DNA from 2 places in the Ruegeria sp. HKCCD7559 genome. Region 2 is predicted to be linked to the other one. Evidence: riboswitches for the same ligand, from Rfam matches in the RefSeq annotation. Region 2 holds a riboswitch; the other holds the start of a gene.
What was found. Region 2 has a riboswitch for cobalamin ahead of GS605_RS17030 (aromatic ring-hydroxylating dioxygenase subunit alpha). Riboswitches for the same ligand answer to the same signal wherever they lie in the genome.
Positions count from the first base shown of each region.

Region 1: it holds a riboswitch for cobalamin, as region 2 does, so the genes downstream of both, GS605_RS20035 (hypothetical protein) here and GS605_RS17030 (aromatic ring-hydroxylating dioxygenase subunit alpha) in region 2, are expected to answer to the same signal.

Region 1 is NZ_WVQU01000013.1:8,578-13,021, forward strand. It holds gene GS605_RS20025 (DNA polymerase III subunit gamma/tau) at 1-1,100, opposite strand, end outside; gene GS605_RS20030 (dual specificity protein phosphatase family protein) at 1,272-1,784, shown strand; gene GS605_RS20035 (hypothetical protein) at 1,776-2,183, opposite strand; cobalamin riboswitch at 2,274-2,495, opposite strand; gene GS605_RS20040 (hypothetical protein) at 2,653-3,486, shown strand; gene rsgA (ribosome small subunit-dependent GTPase A) at 3,526-4,444, opposite strand, start outside.
Region 2 is NZ_WVQU01000007.1:153,720-158,163, forward strand. It holds gene GS605_RS17005 (MFS transporter) at 1-366, shown strand, start outside; gene GS605_RS17010 (DUF3833 domain-containing protein) at 363-980, shown strand; gene GS605_RS17015 (DUF3833 family protein) at 977-1,519, shown strand; gene GS605_RS17020 (hypothetical protein) at 1,549-1,773, opposite strand; partial or broken gene GS605_RS17025 (IS5/IS1182 family transposase) at 2,075-2,227, opposite strand; cobalamin riboswitch at 2,301-2,505, shown strand; gene GS605_RS17030 (aromatic ring-hydroxylating dioxygenase subunit alpha) at 2,587-3,840, shown strand; gene GS605_RS17035 (hybrid-cluster NAD(P)-dependent oxidoreductase) at 3,846-4,444, shown strand, end outside.

The DNA of each region.
Region 1 (4,444 bases), on a different contig from region 2:
ATAACGGCCATTTCAGCGGCCATCATGGCGTTGGGCGCAGCCGAGACTTCCTCGAGCGCCTTCAGCAGCATTTGCCACATCCGGGTCAGAACCCGCATCGGCAGAGCCTCGGCCATGTGTTGGCCCCGGGTCCGTTCATCCGGAGAAACCGTCGGATCCTGTGCCGCGTCAGGCGTGATCTTCACGACGGACACCCAATGCGTGATCTCGGCCAGATCGCGCAGCACCGCCAGCGGGTCTGCGCCTTCGGCGTATTGGCCGCTCAACTCGGTAAGTGCTCCGGCGGCATCGCCGCGCAGGATCATGTCCATAAGGTCCAGAACCCGGCCACGGTCTGCCAGTCCAAGCATTGCACGGACCTGATCGGCGGTCGTCTCACCAGCCCCATGCGAAATCGCCTGATCCAGCAACGAGGTCGCATCCCGGGCCGATCCTTCCGCTGCTCGGGTGATCAGCGCCAGCGCGTCTTCGGCGATCTGGGCGTTTTCCGCTTCGGCGATCTTGCGCAGCAGGCCAATCATGTCTTCGGGTTCGATCCGGCGCAGGTCGAAACGCTGGCAGCGGGACAGCACAGTGACAGGGACTTTGCGGATTTCAGTGGTTGCGAAGATGAACTTCACATGCGCGGGCGGTTCTTCCAACGTCTTGAGCAGCGCGTTGAACGCACTGGTCGAGAGCATATGAACCTCGTCGATGATGTAAATCTTGTAACGCGCGCTGGCGGCGCGATAGCGGACACTGTCAATGATCTCGCGGATGTCGTTGACGCCCGTACGGCTGGCGGCGTCCATCTCCATCACGTCTACATGGCGGCCTTCCATGATGGCGACACAATGTTCACACTGACCGCAGGGTTCGGTCGTGGGGCCACCGGTTCCGTCGGGTCCGATGCAGTTCATGCCCTTGGCGATGATCCTTGCGGTCGTGGTTTTGCCGGTGCCGCGAATGCCGGTCATGATGAAGGCCTGCGCGATCCGGTCGGCCGCGAACGCGTTTTTCAGGGTGCGCACCATGGCATCCTGACCCACCAGATCGGCAAAGGTTTCCGGGCGATATTTGCGGGCGAGAACCTGATAGGCGGGGCTGGAGCTGTCTGTCATGTCTTCTCGTTGGGATTCGGTGCTTGGGCACAGCGTAGTGGCCACCGTTGCCCGCGTCCACAGCGGGGCGCGATGATTTTTGATTTAGAAACGAGTCGCTTTCGCACTAAACTGCATCAGCGGATTTAATGGCTCATTTTTGTATAGAGTTCTTTGGGGAGGACAGGATTCATGTCGCAGTTGGTGATCTACGCCCTGCAAGTCGGTGGCGGAACGCTGGCGCTGACCTCGATGCCCGGACGCGGCGGAGATTACTCCAGCGATCTGGATATGATCGCAGCCTGGCAGCCTGGGCTTGTTGTTTCGATGACGACGGATGTCGAAATGCTTCAGGACGGGGCGCAGGAATTTGGCAGCGATATTCAAAGCCGCGCCAGCCGTTGGGTTCACCTGCCGATCGAAGATTTCGGAGCGCCGACAAAAGCGATTGATGACGCGTGGCCGTTCGTCAGCGCCGCGGCCCGGCACGCGCTGTCCGGCGGAGGTCGCGTATTGGTACACTGCCGCGGGGGCTGTGGCAGGTCAGGTATGATTGTCCTGCGGCTGATGGTCGAATGCGGCGAAGGCGCGGACACGGCGCTGCAACGATTGCGGGCGGTGCGCCCTTGCGCCGTCGAAACGGATGCGCAACTGGCCTGGGCCTCTCGGCGTGCCCAGGCACAGGTCAGTCTGGATTCAGATTGAAATCTGCGCGGGCGCGCAAGCAGGTTTTCGAGGCCGGATCGTGGAAACTTCGATCATCGCGCAGGGTGGGGTTTTCACGACGCCGGATGGCATCGCACTGAACGTGTTTCCGAAGATCAGGTCGGCATAGCCGTTCAGCGGCTCAATCGTGGTTTCGGGCTGCGTCCCGCAAAAGACACGAATGCGGTCTGATTGCGCGCGGAAAATTGCATGACATCCTTCGCTGCAATGTGACAGCTCGCTGCTGCCCTCAATCTCGAAATCGTCACTTGTGGCCGAGGTCGCCTGGGCCATGGCTTCGGATATCGAGCGCGCCAGCCGCGCCAAAGCGGGACAGGTTTTGCCCGTCCGCTGACATACTGTTGCACTGAATTCATGTGTCTTTGTCTTCCAGATCATCCTGCGCCCTCCGCGCTTGGTGGACAGGATATTTGGGACAGGTGGGACAGCGTGATGCCGTCAGGACCTGCCCGGACACCCCGCCCGAGTTTCGGTTTCGTTTCCGATGGCAGGTCTCCTGACTTGCGGGTCATCGCTTTGCCGACCTTCCCAGCCTTTGGGCCAGTGGTGTTTCGGCATCGCTTACCGCTTACAGTTGCGGGGGCAGTCGCGGATTTGGTTGTTGCCTGCATGACCAGACAATACCGCACCGTGTTCCCTTTTCATCCCGACCCCTTGTGGAGGCCGGAAACCATCACACAACCGCTAGCGTTTGAGCACGCATCGAGTCAAGCCGATCTTTTGACCGGACGCTTGGTCATGCTGGATACGGTGTTGGTTCATGCATAGTGTCGAGGGCGTTGAGGTTCGGAAACCGGATTTACCAAGCGCAAAGCCAGAGATCATGTTGGACACAGAGCAAACGGTAATGACCGAAGAATTTCGCTTTCCGTCCGGGCAGAAAACACTGTCTGCCCGGTTGTACAGCCCGCTGTCTTCGCCCGAAATCGTCGTCGTGCTGAACAGTGCAACGGGTGTGCCGCGCGATTATTACCGTCATTTCGCACGATGGCTTGCTGCCGAGCGGGGTATGGCCTGCCTGACCTATGACTATCGCGATTACGGGCATTCCTTGACCGGCCGCCTGAAAGATTCGCGTGCGACCATGGCGGATTGGGCCTTGATCGACATGCCCGCGGCACGGGCAGAAATGCGCAGACGGTTTCCCGATTCGCAGCATTGGACCATCGGCCATTCGATCGGCGCGATGTTGGGGCCTGTGCAGCCGGATATCGATCTGATTGATCGCATGATCTGTGTGTGTTCGGGGCTGGTAACCCTAAGCGACCATCCATGGCCCTATCGTGGTTTGGCAGGATTGTTCTGGTATGGTCATGCCCCGCTTTTGGCCCGAGCCCTTGGCTACCTTCCCGGAAAGGCGATCGGGTTCGGCTCGGATCTGCCGGCATCGGTCTATTGGCAGTGGCGCAAATGGTGTACGGCGCCTTTGAACTATGTGCCTGAAATCGGGCATGAGTTACCTGCGGCGCAGTGGAAGGATTCTGGAACGCCCGTGGATTTGTTCACCTTCGAGGACGACCAGATGGTGCCGCCGGAAGCGGTTTGGCGGCTTGCGGATCTTTACGGCCCCGATGCCAACCGCCACCTGCTGAGCCCTGCCGATTTCAGGTTGCCTGAGGTTGGTCATATCGGAGCATTTGCCCGGCGCAATGCAGCGGTTTGGCCGCGACTGATCGCTTGATCAGACGCGGCGCAGGACGGGCCGGGCACCGTCCAACGATCACCGGTTGCGAAGTTTCTTTTCCTTCATGACGCCACGGACCATCTTGCCGAACGCTTTGTCCCGCGCCCGGGACTGCGCGACGGTTTCAGAATTGCGCTGATCTTCGCGCCGAAGCTTGCGCCACCGGTCCAATCGAGCCGGATCAAGCGTGCCGTGGCTTATTGCCTTTTGCACGGCACATCCGGGCTCGGAGCTGTGCTGGCAATCCGAAAAACGGCAGTCCCGGCTCAACTCGGCAAGGTCCGAGAAAACGTCGTCGATCCCGTCCCGAGCGTCCAGCAGGCGCAACGCGCGCATTCCGGGTGTATCGATCAACCAGCCACCGTTGCGCATCCGGTGCAATGCGCGTGCGGTCGTCGTGTGCCGGCCCCGCGCGTCATCCTCGCGAATGTCCGAGGTGGCGAGATCCTGATCGGTCATGGTATTGGCAAGTGTCGTCTTGCCAACGCCCGACGATCCAACCAGCGCTCCGGTCTGGCTTTTGGGGCACCACGACAGAACCTTTTCAACCTCTGCCGGGTCCAGCGCGTTGATCGCCAGAACCGTCAGGAACGGATCCAGAGATTGCACCTGCCCCGAGAAACTGTCGGGGTCCGCCGATTTGTCGGCCTTCGTCAGAACAACGACCGGGTAACACCCGGCCTGATGCGCGAGCGCCAGATATCGTTCCAGCCGGGGCAGTTTGAAATCGGCATTGCACGAGCTGACGATGAACAGCACATCGACATTGGCTGCGATCAGTTGCGTCGCGGCGCCTGTACCCGCGGCGCGTCGGTGCAGCAGGCTGCGCCGGTCGAGCAAATGGCGCACGCGTTTGTCGTCATCGGCGAGAACCCAATCGCCAACAGCATAGCTGCCGGTCGTTTGATCGGGGGTCAGTAACGGAACTTCGCCGTCAGGGTTAAGCCCTATCAGG
Region 2 (4,444 bases):
ATCGGCGCTGCCACACTGAGTGCAGGAAATCTTGCGGGTTTTGCAATGATCTGTCTCGCCTCGGGCGCGGCGCTGGGCGCGGATATGGTCGTATTGCCGGCCATGTTCTCGATCGTCCTTACCCGAGCCGGGCTGAACGCATCAGCCGCGTTTGGCATCTGGTCCTTCGCTGGCAAACTGGGCCTCGCCCTGGCTGCCTTTTTCACTCTGCCGCTGCTGGAACGCAGCGGTTTCACCCCCGGTCAAACCAATTCAGCACAGGCTCTGGATACACTCAATCTTGCATATGCGGTGCTGCCCTGCATCCTGAAAGTCGGAGCGTTCGGGATGGTGTTGACCCTGCCCACCGAGGTCACAAGCAAATGAACGCTTTCAGCATTATCCTTCTGGTCCTTCTGACCGCCGTCTTCATCCGTGCAAGGCTGCTGAGCTTTCGCGCGCAATCGCCGTCCGATTACAGTGGCACCGGGCCAAATTTTTCGCTGAAAAAACACCTGAACGGAGAGATCTTGTCCGAAGGCCTGATCTATGGCCCCAACGGCAAAATGTCGAACAGCTTTGTCGCGCGCATGTCCGGCGAATGGCAAGGCAACTCGGGCACGCTGACCGAGTACTTCACCTATTCCAACGGAAAACAGATGACCCGCAAATGGTACCTGACGCTGGGAACTGGCAACACATTCACGGCAATGGCGGATGACATCGTGGGCGAAGGTCGGGGCATCATCTCGGGGTCCACGGTAAAACTGACCTATCGTATCATTCTGCCAGATGACGCTGGTGGACACACACTGGATGTCACCGATTGGATGTACCTGACAGAAACCGGCGTCATCATGAATCGGTCCGAGATGCGCAAGTTTGGCGTCAAGGTCGCGGAACTGATCGCCACAATGCGTCCAAGCCCCAGATCGAAACCTATGCATCCAAGTGGGTCAAACGGGTATGACGCGACTTTGGAAGGGAAGCCGTTGCAATGATCACCTTTCGCTCTTTCATCGCCTGCATTGCCATCGCAAGCCTTGCACTTCTGGCGGCCTGCTCCAGCAAACCGAAGGTTCCAAAAACGTTTCTGTCGGACCGGCAGTTGAACCTGGAAGAGTTTTTTGAGGGTAAAACAGTGGCCTACGGTCAGTTTCAGGATGTTCTGGGAAATATCCCCCGCAGATTCACGGTTGATATCGACGGAACATGGGACGGCGAAACCCTGACCCTGGTCGAAGACTTCGTCTACGACGATGGCGCGACGGAACAACGCATCTGGACATTGACCAAAACCGGAGAGGATACGTGGACCGGTACGGCGCCTGGCGTGCTGGGCACCGCCAGCGGGATTGAACGCGGGGATACGTTCAACTGGAAATACAAGATCGACCTGCCGATCAAGGACGGGACCATGCGTGTCAAATTCGACGACTGGATGTGGCTGCTGGATGACGACCGCCTGCTGAACCGCGCGTATGTCTCACGCTATGGCGTCCGTCTGGGTGAAGTCATCCTGTTCTTCGAGAAGAAATAGGGCCGTCAGGCCCGGTTTCATCACAAAAGTCAGTAGAAAATAAACTCGTCCACCAATGCTGTCGTCGATCCCTTGACCTCACCGGCCGTGTTTGCCCTTGGCCCGTCCGAGGCTGCGCCCTCGGCGCGTTCGCCGCCCTCGACCTTCAAGCGCGCGCGTTCTATCTGCCCCCAGAGGAAAAACAGACCATCCCGTTTTCCCATGAGGCGCGAAGGAACTGTTGTCCGCAAAACACCTGTTTTCGGTTTTGGCATCTGCTCTCTTACTGCCTCCGGTGTTTTCCACCATTTTCGGAAAACGTAATGGTTTTTCCCGAAAAAGACAATTTTTTATGGACAAAATGAGGTTTTCTACCGTCCGTTGACAGGATGGACTGACAACTCTCGCATGACGGATATTCGCCTTCTTCACCTGCCTCATGGCAAGCCAGCACTATCCCAAACGGATCAACTTCACCCAAAAGGGTTTGCTGCAAACCTCCTTCACTTGGCCTGACTCTCTCTTTTCCAGCCATGCTCAGGCGACGTGCAGCGTTTCGTTTCTGAGCAGAGCAGCCGGGCCTTCGCTGTCACGGCTGGGGGACAATTTGACGGCGCGGATGTCAGACGTGGCCGCATCCATCGCAAAGCCCACTGGCCCCTGCAGAACGCCGTGCTGGCGGGCTTGCCATGCCCCTGTGCCAAGGACCGTGATCCCGGCGCCGTCCACTCAGCCGGAAAATTTCCATGTCTGTTTTGAAACCGGAAATGTCGCAAGCATTTCAGCGCCCAAGCAGGTAGAAAGTAGGCTGCCATCGTGAGGTGCCGCTGTTTGATTCTCAGACCGCGGAGAATTGGGAAGCCGGTGGAATTCCGGCGCTGCCCCCGCAACGGTAAGGAAGGTCAGGTTCGACAATCAACCACTGGGACGAGGATCCCGGGAAGGTGTCGCAACCGGGTGCAAGCCCCTTTCAAGTCCGGAAACCAGCCTTGCAGATATGTCAAACCGCGGGTGGCGGTGGGGGCACGGGTTTCGGACGTGGTCCTCGCGCGCCTCCGGACGGTTCCTCCCTGTCATCTGCCCAAGCAATGCCGCGGGGCGCGGCAGGAGAGCCAGAAGTGAACAATGTCCAAAACCTGTTGGCGCGTCGAATCCCGGGCTATGCTCTGGAACGGGCCTTTTACACCGACCCCGAGATCTTTCAGACCGACCTGGAAACCATCCACTATCGCGAATGGCTCTTTGCCATTCCGGCCTGTGAACTGGTGAAAGCCGGCGACTATGTAACGTACAACGTGGGTGCCTATCGCGTGATCATCGTGCGCGGCGCCGACAACCAGATCCGGGCGTTTCACAACACCTGCCGCCATCGCGGCTCGATCATATGCAAGGCAGCAAAAGGCAACGCGCCGAAGCTGGTTTGCCCGTATCACCAATGGACCTACGAGCTTGACGGCTCTTTGCTGTGGGCCCGCGACATGGGGCCGGAGTTTGATCCCAGACAGCATGGTTTGAAGACGGTTCATTGCCGCGAGCTTGCCGGGTTGGTCTATATCTGTCTGGCGGATGTCGCCCCGGATTTTGACACGTTTGCCAATATCGCGCGCCCGTATCTTGAGCCGCATGATCTTGCGAATGCCAAGGTCGCATTCGAAAGCTCGATCATCGAGAACGGCAACTGGAAACTGGTCTGGGAAAACAATCGCGAGTGCTATCACTGCGGCGGCAACCACCCTGCGCTGTGCCGGACCTTCCCTGATGATCCGGGCGTGACGGGGATCGAAGGCGGTGAAACCCCAGCCTATATGCAAGCCCATTTCGACAGGTGCCAGTCAGCGGGTATGCCATCGCAGTTCTATCTGCACGAGGACGGCCAATTCCGTCTGGCGCGGATGCCGCTGAAAGAAGGCGCCGAGAGCTATACGATGGACGGGAAATCCGCCGTGCGCCGCTGGTTGGGCCGGTCGCCCTTTGCGGATGCGGGATCGCTTTTGAAGTTCCACTATCCGACCACGTGGAACCACTTTCTTGCCGATCACTCGATTGTTTTCCGTGTTACGCCGATCAGCCCGACAGAGACCGAGGTCACGACCAAATGGCTGGTCAACAAGGATGCGGTTGAAGGCGTTGACTACGACGTGAAACGCCTGACCGAAGTCTGGGTCGCCACGAATGACGAAGACCGTCAGGTGGTCGAGGACAACCAGCAGGGCATCAACAGCCCGGCCTATGTGCCCGGCCCGTATTCAGCCATTCAGGAATCCGGCGTACTGCAATTCGTGGATTGGTATTGCAGCACAGTGTCGGCCCGCCTGACCCCTGACTACATGGCGGCGGAGTAAGTCTGATGAAAGATCTGAACACGCTTTCATCAGCCGTTTGGCAGGATGGAGAGATGCTGGAATGTGTCTCGGTCGTGCCCGAGATGCCGAACACCGCCAGCTTTTCGTTCCGGGCCCCCTCTGGGGCGCAGTTCGCCTATCACCCCGGTCAGTTCCTGACGCTCGAGATTCCGGCGCCCGGCCAGCCCGGGGGAGTCGTGTATCGCACCTACACGATCTCATCGTCGCCATCGCGGCCGCGGTCGATCACCATCACCGCCAAAGCGCAACCCGACAGTATCGGCACGCGCTGGATGCTGGACAATCTTCAACCCGGCATGCGGCTCAAGGCCATTGGGCCTGCGGGCCTGTTCACCAACGCACTGAGCGATGCGCGCAAGTTCCTGTTTATCTCGGCTGGCTCAGGCATCACACCGATGATGTCAATGACCACCTGCATGTGGGACGAAGGCCGCGATCTGGACGTTGTCTTCATCAACTGCGCCAAGCGGCCATCCGAGATCATCTTCCGCCAGCGCTTGGAACAGATGGCCAGCCGCACAGATGGTTTGGACCTGAAGTTCGTGGTGGAAGAGCCGGACCGCTACCGCCCATGGACGGGATA